3 regions of the Delftia sp. S65 genome follow, and region 3 is predicted to be linked to each of the others. Evidence: riboswitches for the same ligand, from Rfam matches in the RefSeq annotation. Region 3 holds a riboswitch; each other region holds the start of a gene.

Region 1 (5,625 bases), on a different contig from region 3:
TTGCGCTGCACCACGTCCTCCCAGTTGCCTGCAGGCCAGTTGCTGGGAATATCGTCGAAGATGTTGCGCCCGCCCGCTTCCTCGATCATGGCCTGCGGCATGCCGTAGCGGCCCACGGTCACGGGGATGTCCTGGCCGCTGTCGTAGACGAAGACCGAAGGCCGCTGCCGCACGCCCTGCATGCGCTCGCGCAGGTCCTTCAGGTCGCGCTCCAGCCCCTGCGCCAGTTGCTCGGCATGGGCGTCGATGCGGAAGATGCGGCCCAGGTTGCGCAGGTCGGTCAGGCCGTCTTCCAGCGCCACTTGGCTGCGCGGCCCCACGCGGATGCACGATTCGGACAGCACGTATGAGGCAATGCCGTGGCGCTGCAGCACCTCGGGCGTGACCTGGCCCTGGCGAAAACCGTAGCTCCAGCCTCCGAAGACGAAATCTGCCGAGGCGCCCAGGATGGCCTCCAGGTTCATCTCGCGCTCGGCCAGCCGCGGCACGCGGGCCAGCTGGGCCTGGAAGGCCGGGTCGATCTGCTTGGCCTGCGTGATACCGCTGTAGCCCACCAGCCGGTCGCCCAGGCCCAGGAAGAGAAACATCTCGGTGATGTTCACATCATGGGTCACGGCGCGCAGCGGTGCGTTGGCGTAGGTCACGGGGCTGCCGCAGACATTGACGGTCACGGCCGCCTGCGGTGCGGCAGCCGGTGCCGGCAGTTCACTGGTGGTGCCGGAATCGCTGCGCGAGCAGCCGACCAGCAGCAGGGTGGCCGCCAGGGCGCCAGCGCAGAGGCCGTGGAGGCTTTTGGAGCGCGCCATGGCCATCAGAACCGGATATGGGCCGCGATCTCGAAGCGGCGGCCTTGCCCGACCAGGAACTGGCTGCCGTAGCTCGATCCCACATAGACCCTGTCGGCCAGGTTGCGGCCGATCAGGCTCAGGGTGGTGCGCGGGTCCACCTGCCAGCTCAGCGCGGCGTCGGCCACGGTGTAGGCGGGCAGGTTCACGGTATTGGCGTTGTTGCCAAAGCGGTCACCCACGTAGCGCAGGCCCAGCGAGGCCTGCCAGGCGCCCACGCGGTAGTGGCCCCAAAGGTTGGCCGTGGTCTTGGCCACGTTCTGCGGACGGTTGCCTGCGCGGTTGCCGCCGGCCTCGATGAGCTTGTCGAACTGGGCGTCCACGTACGACAGATTGCCCTCCACGCGCAGGGCGGGCGTGGCCTGGAAGGTGGCGGTGGCTTCCGCCCCGCGCGAGGACTGGCTGCCGCCCTGGATGGAGATGGCCGGGCGGTCGGGGTCGCGCGTGATGATGTCGTCCTTCTTGATGTCGAACACGGCCAGCGTCCATTCGCCGCGCCCGCCAGCCACCTGCTGCTTGATGCCGATCTCGGCCTGGCGGCCCTTGCTCAGCTTGTAAGCCGTGTTGGCCAGGTTCAGCGACACCAGGCTGTTGACGGGATCGTGTCCCGAGCTGATCTGCCCATAGACATGGGTGTTGCGGGCCAGCTCATAGGTCAGGCCCAGGCGCCAGGAGGTGGCGGCCAGCGTCTTGTTGAAATCCGTGCCGCCCACCAGCGAGTGGCTGGCAAAGTCGTAGACATCGCGGCGCAGGCCGGCCATGGCCAGCCAGCGGTTGCTGATGCGCCAGGCATCTTCCAGGTACAGGGCATGCTGGGTCACGCCGGTTTCTGTCTTGGCGGCGGTGAGATCGGGGCTGGCCCAGCTGCCATGCACGGGGTCCCAGGCCGAGACCGTAGACGAGCCACCATAGGGCGAGTTGTTGGACAGCCGCAGGTTGATGCGCGCGGCCTCCCAGCCCATGGCGATCTTGTGCGAGCCCCGGTCCACGTTCAGGCCCAGGCGGTTGCCGGTCTGCTCCAGGTCGTGCAGGATTTCCAGGTAGTCGGAGCGGCCCACGGTCCAGGTGGCGGGGTTGAGCGCGTAGGCCTCGATGTTGCGCCAGTGGCGGTCGGACTGCACGTGGTACAGCTCGTTGCGCACCGTCAGCCAGTCATTGGCCTTCCATTGCACCTTGGCGCGCAGGCGCTCGTCGGCATAGCGCAGCACGCTGTCTTCGGCGTTGTAGTTGCGGTCGCGCAGCGACTCCACCACCTTGCCGTCCAGGCCCGGCGTGCCCCAGTAGCGGCTGGGCTTTTGCACGCTGCGGTCGGCGATCAGGTCGATCTGCAGGTCGCTCGTGGGCTCCAAGCGCAGCGTGCTCATGAACTTGCCGTTGCGCGACTGGTCCAGATCGCGCTCGCCCGCGCTGCGGGCGGTGTAGCTGTCGATGCGGTAGCTGGCATAGGCGCCCAGGGCGCCGGTCACGCCCAGGCCCAGGCGCAGCGTGTCGTCCGTGCCCGCGCCCACCAGCACCTCGGCCGAGCTGGTGCGGCTGGGCTGCTTGCGGATGGCGTTGACCGTGGCGCCCATGGTGCCGCTGCCGTACATCAGCGAGGCCGGGCCGCGCAGCACGTCGATGCGCTCGTAGCCCCAGCTGTCACCCGGATAGGCCGTGGTGCCGGCGGCCACGCCCAGCACCATGCCGTCTTCGGCCACGCCCACGGAGTTCACGCCCGCAAAGCCGCGGCTGCTGAAGGACAGGCCGCCATTGCCCGGCGTGCTGCTGGCCGTCAGGCCCACGGTGCGCGTGACGGCGTCCACCAGGGCGTAGTCGCCGCGCTCCTGCATCTGCTCGGCAGAAACACCATCCACGCTGGCCGGCACTTCCTGGTTGGAGACGCCGGTATGGCTGGCAGAGCGCGCAGGCTGGGCCAGTTGCTGGCCGATGCGTTCGGCCTGGCCGGTGACCTGGACCTCGGGCAGGGCGGTTGATGGCGGCGTTGGGGTGGGGGTTTGGGTTTGAGCCTGCGCCGGCACGCAGATGAAGGCGCAGGCCAGGGCCAGCGGGCTCAGCCGCACGGAAAGGGACTGGGCAGCGCGAGCGCTGGAAACCCTGGAAAAGGAAGAATGCATTTCGAACATCGGTCTTCGACCGTCTGATGCGAAAGCAAGGCACTGCCACCTCTCCAGCCAGCGTGGGAGGAAGGGGAGCAGGGCGTTGCCATCCGCACCCCGCAGACAGTCAAGAAAACGCCTGCACAGCAGGCGCGAAACGCAGCAGGCCGGTCTCCGGGCTCACAAGCGGCGCAAGGACATGCCTTGCGCCCAGCGCCCCGTCTTCCCAATCCACCCGCGAAAAGCTGCATGTTGCAGACCACGCCATGAACCAGTGACAGCCTGTCATCGCCCCTCCGCAGGGTTGCGGAGACTGGCGGGACAGGCATGGAGCGCCTTGACTTGTTTACCGTTGCGGGGGCAGCCAAGGCCTGTGCCGGCAGCGCAAAAAGCATTTGCTGGCAGTCACCTTGTTCCCGTTTCATCCCCATGGCTGGCATGCGGACACCTGTTGCACGGATGCCTTTGCAGGCGCGGCATTATAGCCAGCGGTCCGTTTGCAGAGCCTTGGGCGCCTGGGGCACGTCGTGCAAAAGCAACTCCAGACCCAGCCACTCGCCACGGTGAACGCGGCTGATGGCATGCCGCAGATGCACACGGTAAAAGCCTGCCGCACCGCGCACCGGGCGCGGCCCCGTGGCGATGATGGCCGCATCCCCCAGGCCCAGCGGCAGCACCATGGGGCGCGATTGCATGCGCGGGCGCTGCTCGGTCATCACGAATTCGCCGCCCTCGAAATCCTGGCCCGGCCGGGACAGCAGCAGCACCAGCTGCAGCGGAAACACCGCCGCACCTTCGCTGTATGAACGCAGCGGGGCATGGCCCGCTTGCGGCACGCGCAGCAGATGTGGCTGCGGCTGCGTTTGGCCTGCTTGCCGGCCCTGACGCATGAAATCCTCGAAGCAGCCTGGCAACTCAGGCTGCATGCCCATGTGTTCGCGCCAGCGTTTGGCCAGGGCCAGCAGATGCCCGTACAGCACCGGGCGCCATGCCTGCATGGAGTGCGGCAGGCCAGGCACGGCGGCCGCCTCGCGGGCCAAGGCACGGCTTTCATCCGCAGTCAGCAGCTGCGGCAGCAGTGCATGGCCTTCGGCATCGAGCTCAGCGGCAATCCGCGCCCAATCCAGGCGGGCGAAGCGATCCTGGCTGTTGAGCCTATCCATTTCAGACCGTCCAACCATTCAGCCCGCCTTGCGAAAAGTGAGATTGATGCGCCGCCCGCCCAGCAGCGGGTGAGGCTGGTCCTTGAGCGGCAACACGCCGTGGTGGCGCAGCCGATCCACGCCGCCCCAGACCACCACGTCGCCATGCTGCAGCGGCACCCTGGCCGTGCTGTCCGCCCGCGCCAATCCTCCAAACAGAAAAGTGGCCGGCATGCCCAGGGACACCGAGACAATGGGCGCGCCCAGGTCGCGCTCGTCGCGGTCCTGGTGCAGGGAAAGCCGGGTGCCGGGCAGGTACTGGTTGATGAGGCAGGCATCGGGCACAAAGCCATCGAACCCCGCCGCAGCGGCCGCCTCGCCCGCCAGCCGTACAAACACGGCCGGCATGGCCGGCCAGGGCTGGCCGCTGAGTGGGTCGATGGCGCTGTAGCGGTAGCCGCGCCTGTCGCTGGTCCAGCCCAGCGCGCCGCAGTTGGTCATGGCCACCGACATGGTGAAGCCGCCCGGCGTGACCAGATGGCGCAGCGGCGCCCGCGCCGCAATGCCTTCGACCGCCTCCAGCAACTGCGCGGCATGGGGCAGGGCATGGCCGCGCAGCACCACGGATTGGGGGCCTATGGATTCGGCACCGGTAGGCTGTTCATCGGCGAAAAGATCCAGCGTGCTCATACCGGCCATCCATCAAAGTGCGTCATGAAAGATCAGCCCCACGGTATGGCGATGGCCGCTGTGGATGCGGCTGACCCCATGGCGCATGGCCACGCGGCGGTAGCCGGTGCGCCGCCCGGGCACGGGCCGGTGGCGCACGGCCAGGACCAGCGCATCGCCCTGGTCCAGTGCCATCACATCGGCCCGCTGCCGGTCGCCATCGGCCTGGGTGATGACGAACTCGCCACCCGTGAAGTCCCGCCCGGGCCGCGACAGCAGCAGCACCACCTGCAGCGGAAACACATGCTCTCCATAGACATCCTGGTGCAGGCAGTTGTAGTCGCCCGCACCGTATTGAAGGATGAGCGGCGTGGGCCGCAACTGGCCCTGCGCGTGGCAGCGCGCCAGGAAGTCCTGCAGCCGGTCCGGATAGCGCACCTCCAGCCCCATGCGCTGGTTCCAGAGATTGGCCACCGGCGCCAGGCGCAGATACAGCTGCTCGCGCAGGCGCTGCAGCAGCGGTGGCAAGGGGTAGTCGAAATATCGGTACTCGCCGCGCCCGAAACCGTGGCGTGCCATGACGATGCGGGAGCGAAAGCCGTCTTCCCTTGCGTAAAGAGTGGCCAGGTCGCGGCATTGCTGCGCATCCAGCAGGCCGGGCAGGCGCGCGCAGCCTTGCTCATCGAGCTGGTGCTCCATCTGCGTCCAGTGGCAGGGCGGGGCGGATTCGCAAGCTTCGTTGTCGAAAAGACCGAGGTTGTGCATGGCGGGCGGGGTTGGCGGTATGGGCGCTGCGGGCAATTGCCGCAGTCTAGGGCGGCGCCGCAGCGCCTGCATCCCGCTTCTTGCAGTGGACAGAATGTCAACCGGTGG
Region 2 (5,625 bases), on a different contig from region 3:
GTCGCCCCCAGCGCCGCGCCGCCCGAGGCGCCCAGCAGATAGGGCTCGGCCAGCGGATTGCGGAACACGCCCTGGAAGATGGCTCCCGACAGGCCCAGCAGCGCGCCCACCAGGGCGGCTGCCAGCACGCGCGGCACGCGCCACTGCAGCAGCAGCCGGCTGCGCAGGCTGTCTTCGCCGCCCAGCGCGGCCAGCAGGTCGGCCGGGCTGGCCCACTGGTGGCCCGCGCAGGCGGCGATCAGCAGGCTGGCCAGCAGCAGCAGGACCGCACCGGCCCAGGGGCGCCACGCAGGTGTCCGTGAAAGGGAATTCATGCGGCCTCCCCGGCCCAGGCCGCAGGGTGCAGCCAGCGCGAGAGCTTTTCCACGCCGCCGAAGGTGCGCGGCCCGGGAATCAGGAACTCGGCGCGCGCCACTGTGGTGGCCCGGCCGCCGCGCACGGCACGCAGGTCGCGCCAGCCGCGCTGGCCGATCAGGTCCTGCATGGCCTCCTGCGTGCCTGCGAACAGCAGCACATCAGGGTCGGCGGCCAGCACGGCCTCGGGCGAGACCTGGGGCACCGTGCCCAGGCCGTCCAGCGCGAACGCGGCGCCCGCGCGCACCATGGCCTCGCCGGTATAGGTGCCCGGCCGGGCCGCCAGCAGCATGCCGTTGCCCAGCCGGCCCGTGACCATGAGGGCGCGCGGCCGGGGCTGGTCGGCCACCTGCCGGTCCACGCGCAGCAGCCGCGCTTCCTGCGCCAGGGCCAGCGCCTGGCCGCGCGCCTGCACGCCCGTGGCGCGGGCCACCAGGCGCAGGTTGTCCATCACCTCGGCCAGCGAGCGGCTGAGCAGCACCATCACCGGCACGCCGATGCGCTCCATGGGATCGACCAGCTGGTGCGCCGCCTGGCGCGCGGGCGTGACGATGACCAGGTCCGGCTGGCGCGCCACCACGGCGTCAACCGAGAACCCCAGCCGCCCGCCCACCTTGGGAATGCGCTCCACGCCCGGTGGAAAGCGCGTGAAATCCTCCACGCCCACCACGCGGTCCAGCAGGCCCAGCGCGGCCACCAGCTCGGTGTTGGAGGCAAAGATGGAGACGATGCGCTGCGGCGGCGCAGCAATCTCCACGCGCCGGCCCAGCGCATCCTGCAGCACCACCGGCCCGCCTGCAGCGACGGTGTCGGCCCATGCCGCGGGCAGGCCGCAGGCCAGGGCCGCCGCCGCGCCCTGGCGCAGCAACTGGCGGCGCGTGGTGCTGGATTGCCTCATGCCGTGGTCCTCAAAACTCTGCTTGCAGGCCGACCATGAGTTCGCGCCCGGCCATCGACGTTCCGCAGCCGCCGTTCTGGTACGCCGGGTTGGCGATGCAGGGCGCACGGTCCAGCGCGATGAAGATGGGATGGCGGTTCAGGTCGAACAGGTTGTTGACGGCCGCGAACAGCTTGACACCGCGCGACACGCGGTAGTCGGCCCGCAGGTTCCAGATGGTGAAGGCACCTTTGCGGTGGATGAAGGTGCTGCTGGGCTCGCCCTGCGGGATGAGCAGCGCCTCTTCCGTGTCGTACCACATGGGACCGCGCAGCAGCGTGGACAGCTGCAGGCTCCAGTCGCCCTGCAGCCGCCCGCTGCCGCGCCCGTAGCGCACGCCGGCCGAGGCCTCGTAGCGGTACATGCGCTGCACCTTGTCGGTATTGGCCGAGGCGGCCGAGCCCTTGTCCCGCATGCTGAAGTGGTAGTAGCCGCCAGCCCAGGCCTTGAGCTGGTGGCCCGTCAGGTTCAGCGCCCGCGCCAGGTCCATGTCGGCCTGCATTTCCAGGCCGCGCGCCACGATGTCGGCCGCGTTGTTGGCGTAGTCCGAGGTGTTGGTCGTGGCCCCGCGCGAGACGGTGATGATGCGGTCGCTGATGGTGTTCTGGAACAGGGCCGCATCCACGCGCCAGCCAGGCTGCTGCAGCGCGGCGCCGACCTCGATCTGGCGGCTGGTCTCGGGCTTGAGGTTGGGGTTGCCGAAGGTGCGGCCACCGCCGACGGCCGTGAAGTCCGAGGCCAGCTCCGTGGCCGTGGGCGCGCGGAAACCCGTGGAGGCCGCAGCGCGCAGCGTGAGCCGGTCCGTGGCTTTCCAGGTGGCGCCGGCCGACCAGGTGTGGTTGTCGTAGTCGCGCGTGCTGGCCTGGGCCAGGGCGAGATTGGGCGTATCGTCGAAACGCGTCGTGCCCCAGGTCTTGCGCAGGCCGGCACGCAGGGTCAGGCGGTCGTCGAACAGGGTCTGCGCGTCCTCGAAGTACAGCGCGTGCACCTGCTCGGTCTGGTTGTTGTCGTAGGGCGCGACCTGGCCCGCCGGGCCGCCCGGCATGGCCACGCGCAGGCGGTCGGAGCGCAGCTTGCTGCGCTCCCAGTCAAAGCCCATCAGCAGGTCATTGGTCTGGCTGACACGCAGGCGCGGCTGAAAGCGCAGGCCCGTGGCGTCCAGCTGGCGATGGTTGTAGTCGCGCGCCGTGCCGGGCACGGCACTGTTGCCCGAGCGGATCACGGGCGATGCCCAGTTGAACTCATCGGTATCGACCAGGCTGTAGAGGTGGGTCGTCCAGCTCAGGCGCTGGCCGGGCAGTGCGCCCTCGTAGGTCAGGTCCAGCGAGCGGTTGCTGCGGTTGTCGCGGCTGTAGATGTTGGCGCCCGATCCGCGAAAGCCTGCGTTGTAGATGCCGTCCGTGCGCAGTTGCAGCTCCACGCGGTGCAGCTCGTGCAGCTGCCAGCCCAGGGCGCCGCTGGCGCCGCGCCGCTTCCAGCCCGTGTTCTCCATGCGCGTGCCGCCGTCGCCCGACTCGTAGTCGCCGCGCCCGCCTGCGCTCACGCCGAAGTACCAGTCGAAGCGGTCATTGGCGCCGGCCGTCTGCGCATCGGTGCGCCACAGGTCCCATGAACCGGCCTGGACCTGAGCGCGCGTGCCGGGTGCGGTAGCTCCCGTCTTCATGATGATGTTGACCACCCCGCCCATGGCCTGGCTGCCGTAGATCACCGAGGACGGGCCGCGCACGATCTCGATGCGCTCCACATCCGAGGGGCTGAGCTTGGACAGGTTGGCCGTGCCCGCGCGCCGGCCGTTGACCAGCACCAGCACCTGGCTGCGGAAGTCGCGCCCCTGGCCGTCGGTGGAGGCGCCGCGCAGGTTCATCGAGGTCTGGGCCGCCGTCCATTCGCTGAGAAAGCCCACGGCGTTCTCGGCCAGCAGGTCGGTGACCGAGCGCGCGCTGGAGCGCTCTATGGCCTCGCGGTCGATGGTCTGCGTGGTGCCCGCGATGCGGCTGCGCGCCTCGGGCCGCGCGGTGGCGGTCACGAAGACGGCGTCCAGCGCATCGTCGGCGGAGTCCGTGGATCGGCCCGAGGCCGGCTCCTGCGCGGCGCCGGCCGCTGCAGCGCAGCTGGCCAGCAGGACGGCGGCCGCTACGGGCCGCAGGCTGGAGACAAGAGGGAGAACAGAGAGAAGGCCGGAGGAATCGGCGGCCGAAGAAGCGAAGCGCATGCGTTGAACCCAACTGCCCCACTCACCCGCGGGGCCTATCGTCTGAACCACGCCGCACAGCGCGCACGCCGGAGCCGGCCACGGCAGCGCAGGCTGGGGCCGGACCGGACAGGCGCACTCCCGCGGCGTCCGAAAGCAATGCAGAAGGCCGGTATCCGGGCTTGCGGAACGCTGCGGCGCGCAGGGTGGGCGCGCTGCGGCAGGCATCCCCGCCTTCCCATGCCCGAGAAGGACACAGTGGCTTGCGGCGCGTGGTTTGTGGGGCGTCCGCGTGGGGAGTTGTATTCCGCTGACCGTTGCGGGGGCAGCGCAGGCATTGCGAGCGGCCACCTCGATGGCATCGCGCACCTGCTTCCCGTTGAACCCCTGGCCGGTGAACGGCATGGGGCACCTTCAGCAACAGCGCACCGCCACGGCCCAGGGGCTGCGGCGGTGCGCCAGCGGCGGATTATCGCCCAGCCCAGAAGCCCGGCACCCGGGCCAGCGCCCGCAGCGCGCGACGGCTGCTGCGCGCGCTGGTGGCCAGGCGGGCCTGCAGGTAGCCGGCGGCGAACCAGGCGCGCGGATCCGTGCCGGCCTCGTCACGAAAATGCTCCGCCGCCACGGCCATGTCGTTGTGCAGGCCCAGCGCGTCCTGGGCGGGCACCAGCGCCTCGGCAAAGCGCCGGCCCTTTTTGCCGGGCCACATTCCGGGCGCGAATTCCCGCGCAAAGTCCGCCAGGTAGCGCAGGCGCTTGAGCCGCTTGCGCACGCGGTGCTGCTGCGCCAGCGACAGGCGGTCGAAGTGCCGGCCGTCGCGCAGCACCTGGCGGTGCAGGCGCGCCAGCCGCCGTGCCAGGTACTTGCGCGTGCCTGCGGCGGACAGGTGGGCAAAACGGGCCGATGGCTCTGCCTGCGGCGCCTGCGCCAGCGCCTGGATCCCGGCCAGCGCGTGCAGGAATGGCGGCTCGCGCACGGCAGCGGCTGCATCCGCCTGCACGGCCTGCGGCGCCTGCCAGTCGCACAGGGGCGCATGGGCGGCCTGCAGCAGCGGGCGCACCACATCGGCCAGCGTATCGGCATCGCGCAGCGTGCCCAACTGCGCAAAGGCCTGGGCCAGGGGTTCATCCCATTCGGCGCGCATGCCGGGCGCCAGCCCTGCGCACTCACGCAGCACGGTGCGCAGGCGCCGCAGGGCCACGCGCAGCTGGTGGATGGTCTCGGCATCGCTGCCACCGCCCTCCAAGACCGCCAGATGCGACTGCACCTGGGCCAGGGCAGCAGCCAGCGCCGCACGCACAAAGCCGGCCGCATCGGGCCGGTCAGGGTGCTGCTTCGCAGGGGTGGACATGGTCAGGCAAGGAGATGTGGACGTTGCCGACGATTGTGGGCGCAGCGCCGCGCCAGGGTCAATCCATGGTCAATCGGCGCCCTCCCCGCTCAGGCTGTGCAGCGCGGGCCGGGCAATGCGCACATAGTCGGCCGAGTCCAGCACGATGGAGCGGTCCAGCCGGCCCGCGTTGAAGGCGATCTCGCCAAAGCGCTCGACCAGGGCCGGGTCCACCACCAGGCGCACCTGCGGGTTGAAGGAGAACGGCGGCACCGATCCCATCACGCAGCCCGTGGCGGCCTGGGCCTCCTCGGGCGAGGCCAGCGTGGCCTTGCGCACGCCCACGGCCTGGGCTAGGCGCTTGAAGTCCAGCTTGCGGTCGCCGGGCAGCACGGCCAGGAACAGCTGGGGATCGCCCGCACCGGCCGCATCGCGGCTCTTGCAGAGCATGGCCTTGGCGCCCTGGCCGGGGGCGGTGCCCCGGATTTCGGCGACCAGGTCAGAGCGGCCTTCGGCCGGATGTTCCAGCACGCGAAAACGCGCGCCCTGGGATTGCAGCAGGTCTACAAGGGTGTCGAACATGGTGGAAAGCGCAGAGAAGTCGTCTGGATTTTGACATTTTGTCCAATTCAAAACAAAATGTCCAACATGACCCAACGAACCCCTGAACAGCGCCAGCTTCTGGACCAGTTGGCCCAGATCGCCGAAGGCCTGGGCCAGACCTTTGCCCCGTTCTGCGAGGTGGTGGTGCATGACCTGCTCGACCCCTCCCATGCGGTGCTGGCCATCCACAACAACCTGTCGGGCCGCGAA
Region 3 (5,625 bases):
CTCCAGCCGGGGCGGGTGGCAAAGCTGGCCGATGGCGTCTGCGGCGTGTGGATGATGAGTTCTGGCTGCTGGCGCAGCACGTATTCGGGCGTGATGCGGGGGAAGGGACCCAGTTTCTGCGGCAGCACATTGCGCGCGCCCAGGCGCTGCAGCAGCTGGCCTATGAAGGAGTCCGGCCCCGCCGCGTAAGGCGTGGCGTCCACCTCGAAATACACCTTCTGCCCGGCGGGCCCGTGCGCAGCCAGCGCCTTGGCCTGCTGGTCGACTTCGGCCTGCATGCGCGCCAGCAAGGCGTTGGCGCGCTGCACCTGCAGCAGCTGGTCGAGCTTGTGCAGCACCTGCTCCAGCTGCGCCATGTCGTTGGCGTCCAGCGCCAGCACAGGAATGCCGAAGCGCTCCAGCTGTGAGATGACGGGTGCGGAATACGCCATCAGCACCACGTCGGGCCTGAGCCGTACGGTGGCCTCCACCAGGGGGGCAAAGGTGTGGCCCAGCTTGGGCAGGGCGGCCACGCGCGCCGGGTGGTTGGAGAACTCGTCCACGCCCACGATGCGCTCGCAGACGTCCAGCGCGCACAGCGATTCGGTCAGCGAGGGCAGCAGCGAGACGATGCGCTGCGGCACGCGCTCCAGGCGCACCTGGCGCCCGCGCATGTCGGTGACGGTGTAGGCGGTGGTTGCCCCGCCCGTTCCCCCATCCGCCGCCTTTTGCGCAAAGGCGTTGCCCGTGCCGCCCGCGCAGGCCAGGGCTGCGGTCAGCAGCAGGATGCGGGGCAGGCGCACAAGCAGGCGCACAAGCAGGTGCATGGGGGTCAGGGCAGAGGTGTCCAGCGCACGCTGACGAACACGGTGCGGCCTGCGTTTGCATAGCCGCGCGTGGGGGCGTAGTCGCGGTCGGCGATGTTGTTGACACGGGCCAGCAGCGTCCATTGCCTGGTCAGCTGGCGCTGGGCGTAGAGGTTGACCACGCCGTAGCCGCCCAGCTTGAAGGTATTCGCCTCGTCTGCGTAGCGGCCGCTGTACAGCTGCGCTTCGCCGCCCAGCGTCCAGCCGACCGCCTGGGTGTCGGCGTTGAGCTTGAGCATGCGCTTGGAGCGGTAGGGCAGCAGCTTGCCGGTCTCCAGGTTCTCGGGGTTCATGAAGTCCAGCGAGGCGCCCAGGTTGGCGCTGCCCAGGCGCGTGCTGCCCGACAGCGTCAGGCCGGTGATTTCCACGCTCTGCCAGTTGCGGTAGCAGTTGCAGGGAACGGCGCTGTTCCAGTCGTAGGTGATGAGGTTCTTGAACTTGTTGCGGTAGACCACGGCCGAGAGGCGGTTGGCACCGGCCGCATAGTGCAGGCCCGTTTCCACGTTGGTGCTGCTTTCTGGCTTGAGGTCGGCCGCCGCCTGGCCCGTGAAGCGTTCGTACAGCGTGGGAGTTCTGAAGGCCGTGCCGGCCGATGCCACCCAGCGCCAGCGCTCGTCGATCTGCATGCCGTAGCCCAGGCCGCCCGTGGTCTTGTTCTGCTGGTCGCGCACCTGGTCGTGGCGCAGGTTGGCGTCGAACTGGTGGCGCCCCTCCGTCAGGCGCCAGCCGGCCGACAGGGAGTTCTGCACGCGCCGGCTGTCGGTGTTCTGCGTCCAGGCGTATTGGGTGTCCAGCTTGTCCTCGCGGCGCTCCAGGTCGATGTTGAAACGGTGCTGGCCCAGCGTGAACAGGTTCTGCAGCAGGTAGTTGGTGGAGCGGCCCTTGGCGCTTTCGGGCGACTGGGTGTGGCGGTCGCTTTGGCTGTCGGTATGGGAGATCTGGACCACGCTTTTGTACATGGCGTTCCAGCCGGCCTGCCAGCGCAGGCTGCCGGTGGTGTTCTTGACCACGTCGTAGTCGTCGAAAGGCGGCGGGCTCTGGTCGTAGTGGGTGCGCAGGCGGCTGTGCAGCAGGCTGGCGTCGATCTGGTGGATGCCCGTTTTGTAGCCCGCGTTGAGGCCCAGCGAGGTGTTGCTGTAGCCATCCTTGTCCGGGTTGGGCGAGAAGGTGTTGCCGGGGTAGACGTCGAAGCCGTCGCTGCGCTCGTCAGCCAGGTTCAGCCCATAGGTGAAGCCGTTGGCCCCGCCCTGAAATCCCGTGGCCAGCTTGCTGGTGCCCTGGTTGCCTATGCCCGCCTCGGCATAGGCGCGGGTCTGGCCGTCCGCCCGCTTGGTGAAAATCTGGATCACGCCGCCCATGGCGTCTGAGCCATAGATGGCTGCGGCCGGGCCGCGCAGCACCTCGATGCGGTCAATCTGCGCCAGCGGCAGGGTGGACCAGACCGCGCCGCCCTGCAGCTCCTGCGAGCTGTAGCGCACGCCGTCGATGAACACGGCAGTGTGCTGGTTGCTGGTGCCGCGCAGGTAGACCGAGGTGACTTGGCCCGGCCCGCCATTGCGGTTGATCTGCACGCCCGGCACCTGCACCAGCAGGTCGGCCACGCCCGTGGCGCCGCTGCGGGCAATGGTCTCGGCGTCGATCACGGTCATGTCGGCCGTGACGGTGCGCAGGGACTGTTCGCTGCGCGAGGCGGTGACGACCACCGTATCGAGCTGGGAGGCCTGTGCGCGCTGCGCCTGTTGTGCCTGTGCTTGGGCCTGGCAGGCCAGCAGCGAGGCCGCAGCCAGGGCGGACAACGTGCGGAGTACGGGGAACGCCGAGGGCGAGAGAAGAGCGGCGCTAGGGGCGCGCGCGAGGGCGAGGGTGTGCATGGATGCGAGCCAGTTGCGCGCCAGCGACCCCGCCGGCACGGAAACCACAAAGACCGGCTGCGCTGCATGCGCGGCCGGCCGCCTGTTGGCCGGTATCCAGACTGGTGACGCACTCGCCAAGGCCTTCCCGGGCTGTACGCCCAGTGGCACGGGTTTGGCGGGGGCCGGTGCCATGCACGCGGCGTTTCACTCACTGTTGCGGGGGCAGTACATGCGGGCGGCTTTATCTGGCCGCCCCATGTTTCCCGTTTAACCGCAGCCCCTGGGGCTGCTGGCACCAACGGCGGCGATTGTACGGCGGGGCGTTCAGTACCGATGTAAAGCTTGCTTGACATGTCCGCAGATGACATCGCACAATGTCAAGCATCCTTTACACATTGCGAGAGACTTCCATGAATCAAACAACGGTCACCAACCGCCGCTACCAGAAGGAACTTGGATTTGCGCTGCTGCTCTACATGGCGCTGCTTGTGGGGGCGCTTTTGCTCAGTGCCGACATGCAGGCCGGGGCCCTGCGCACAGCGCTGCTGCTGAGCCCCATGCTGGCGTTTGCGCTGGCCGTGCGGGCCATCGTGCGCCTGGTGCGCGATACCGACGAGTTCCTGCGCAAGTCCATGCTGGAGCAGCTGGCGATTGCAGCGGCGGGCACGGCCGGCATCACCTTCACCTACGGATTCCTGGAAATGGCAGGTTTTCCCAAGCTCAGCATGTTCATGGTGTGGCCCTTGATGGGTGCGCTCTGGGTGGCGGCTTCGGTGGCCCACTGGCTGCGCAGCCGATGAGCTGTTCCGCCAAAGTGCCCCTCCCATGAAAAACACCATCCGTGAACTGCGCGCCCAGCGCGGCTGGAGCCAGGCTGCGCTGGCGGACCTGCTGGGCGTGTCGCGCCAGACCGTCAATGCCATAGAGACGGGCCGCTACGACCCCAGCCTGCCGCTGGCCTTTGCCATCGCCCGGGTGTTCGAGACCCGGATCGAGGCGATCTTCCAGGAGGGTTGAGCGCAGCGCTCAGGCCATGATCATGACCAGCAGCACCAGGCCCAGCAGGGTCAGGTAGGCCTTGGCATGCAGGGCATCGGGAATGCGGCCGATCAGCGGGGCCGCCAGCCTGATGCCCGTCCACGATCCGGCCGTCAGCAGCGCAAAGGCCTGCAGGTCCACATAGCCCACATGCCAGGGGCCCAGCCCCGCGCCCCGCGATGCCAGCATGTAGGCAGCGGTGCCCGCCACGGCCATGGGCAGGGACAGCGGGCTGGCCATGGCCGTGGCCGCCGCCATGCTCGCGCCACGCCGGCGCATGAGCGGCACGGTCATCACGCTGCCGCCCACGCCCAGGAAGGCCGCGATCGCACCAATGGCCAGGCCCGCTGTGGCCGCCGCCCGCCGGCCCATTGGTTGCATGCCGGCGGCGGTGCCGTGCACGAAGCCCGGGCGCAGCAGCGCGTCGGCAATGGTCAGCGCAAGGTAGGCAATGAAAGCCCAGCGCACCCAGTCGCCGCTGATCCAGGTGGCGGCCGCCGCGCCCGCCACGGCGCCGGCCGCGATGAAGCCGGCCAGTGGCCGTACCTGATCCCAGGGCAGGGCGCCCGCGCGGTGCTGGCGCAGCGTGGCCATGGAGGCGCCGAAAATCATCACGCAGGTGGAGGTGGCCACGGCAATGTGCATGGCAGCCTGGCCAATGGCGGAGTCCGCGCCGTGGATGGAGGTCAGCAGCGCATAAAGCAGCGGAACGGCCACGAAGCCGCCGCCAAAGCCGAAGAGCACGGTGGTCACGCCGGCAAGCACACCGAAAGCCAGCAGCAGGAGAGGGAACACAGACAGTCCTTTGGAAAAAACGAGCAAGGACTGAACCTTAGGATGCCGCGGTTTGGCCTGCTTTCGCGGATAGGTCAATAATCCTCGAATTCCTGCCAAAGCCTGTTGGCTGTTTTCCGGACATTCCCATGCTCAACATCCCGCTGCATTCCGTGGACGCCGTGGCGCGCGATGTGCTGGCCATCGGCACCGATTACACGCCTGGCACGCTGCTGCCCACGCACAGCCACCGGCGTGCCCAGTTTCTCTACGGGATGAGCGGGCTGATGGAAGTGGAAACCGACGACGGCGCCTGGACCATCCCGCCCTACAGCGGCGTGTGGATTCCGGCCAGCAAGCCGCACAGTGTGCGCATGCAGGGCGTGAGCACGCGCAGCCTGTACATCGAACCGGCTGCTGCGCCCCGCCCGGGTGTGCATTGCGAGGCCCTGGTCGTCACCCCGCTGCTGCACCAGTTACTGCTGTCCTGCGCCGACCTGCCGGCGCTGTACGACGAAGCGGGCCGCGACGGTGCCCTGGTCACGCTGGTGCTGCACGAGTTGGCCTCGGCCCGCAGCCTGCCGCTGTTCGCGCCCATTCCCCGCGATGAAAAGCTGGCCGCCCTGTGCAAGCAGTTCCTGGCCCAGCCCAGCATCCGCGCCACGCCCCAGGATTGGGCACAGGCGTTGAACAAGAGCCTGCGCACCTTCAGCCGGTTTTTCCAGCAGCACACAGGCATGGCCTTTGGCGCCTGGCGCCAGCAGGCCTGCCTGCTGGCGGCGGTGTCGCGTCTGTCTGCGGGCGCCTCGGTCACGCAGGTGGCGCTGGATTTGGGCTATGACAGCCCCAGCGCGTTTTCCACCATGTTCCGCAAGGCATTGGGCCGGGTGCCTTCGGAGCTGGTGAGCCGGGTCTAGGCGGGAACGCTGGCCTGGGCAGCCGTCTCCCGTGTCATGGCCCAGAACACCAGGGCCGCCAGGCTGAACGCCGCCCCCGCCACGCAGACGCCGTGCCAGCCAAACCGCGCGTAGGCATTGGTGGCAATCAGCGCGCCCAGCCCGCTGCCCACGGCATAGAACAGCATGTACAGGCCCACCAGCCGGCTGTGGGCCTGC

Evidence for each region. A riboswitch is a leader RNA that binds a small molecule or an ion and turns the genes downstream of it on or off. The one in region 3 is predicted to bind cobalamin.
Region 1: another riboswitch for cobalamin. It lies ahead of IAE24_RS17065 (TonB-dependent receptor); the one in region 3 lies ahead of IAE24_RS22150 (TonB-dependent receptor domain-containing protein).
Region 2: another riboswitch for cobalamin. It lies ahead of IAE24_RS06180 (TonB-dependent receptor); the one in region 3 lies ahead of IAE24_RS22150 (TonB-dependent receptor domain-containing protein).

Annotation. Positions count from the first base shown of each region.
Region 1 is NZ_JACVUR010000020.1:66,593-72,217, reverse strand. It holds gene IAE24_RS17070 (ABC transporter substrate-binding protein) at 1-812, opposite strand, end outside; gene IAE24_RS17065 (TonB-dependent receptor) at 812-2,968, opposite strand; cobalamin riboswitch at 3,090-3,408, opposite strand; gene IAE24_RS17060 (2OG-Fe(II) oxygenase) at 3,421-4,104, opposite strand; gene alkB (DNA oxidative demethylase AlkB) at 4,123-4,773, opposite strand; gene IAE24_RS17050 (2OG-Fe(II) oxygenase) at 4,786-5,517, opposite strand.
Region 2 is NZ_JACVUR010000004.1:255,523-261,147, forward strand. It holds gene IAE24_RS06170 (FecCD family ABC transporter permease) at 1-314, opposite strand, end outside; gene IAE24_RS06175 (ABC transporter substrate-binding protein) at 311-1,252, opposite strand; gene IAE24_RS06180 (TonB-dependent receptor) at 1,263-3,503, opposite strand; cobalamin riboswitch at 3,633-3,913, opposite strand; gene IAE24_RS06185 (CHAD domain-containing protein) at 3,952-4,833, opposite strand; gene IAE24_RS06190 (YbaK/prolyl-tRNA synthetase associated domain-containing protein) at 4,903-5,394, opposite strand; gene IAE24_RS06195 (helix-turn-helix transcriptional regulator) at 5,461-5,625, shown strand, end outside.
Region 3 is NZ_JACVUR010000033.1:37,154-42,778, reverse strand. It holds gene IAE24_RS22155 (ABC transporter substrate-binding protein) at 1-806, opposite strand, end outside; gene IAE24_RS22150 (TonB-dependent receptor domain-containing protein) at 812-2,716, opposite strand; cobalamin riboswitch at 2,787-3,012, opposite strand; gene IAE24_RS22145 (hypothetical protein) at 3,109-3,498, shown strand; gene IAE24_RS22140 (helix-turn-helix transcriptional regulator) at 3,524-3,715, shown strand; gene IAE24_RS22135 (sulfite exporter TauE/SafE family protein) at 3,725-4,531, opposite strand; gene IAE24_RS22130 (AraC family transcriptional regulator) at 4,660-5,427, shown strand; gene IAE24_RS22125 (MFS transporter) at 5,424-5,625, opposite strand, start outside.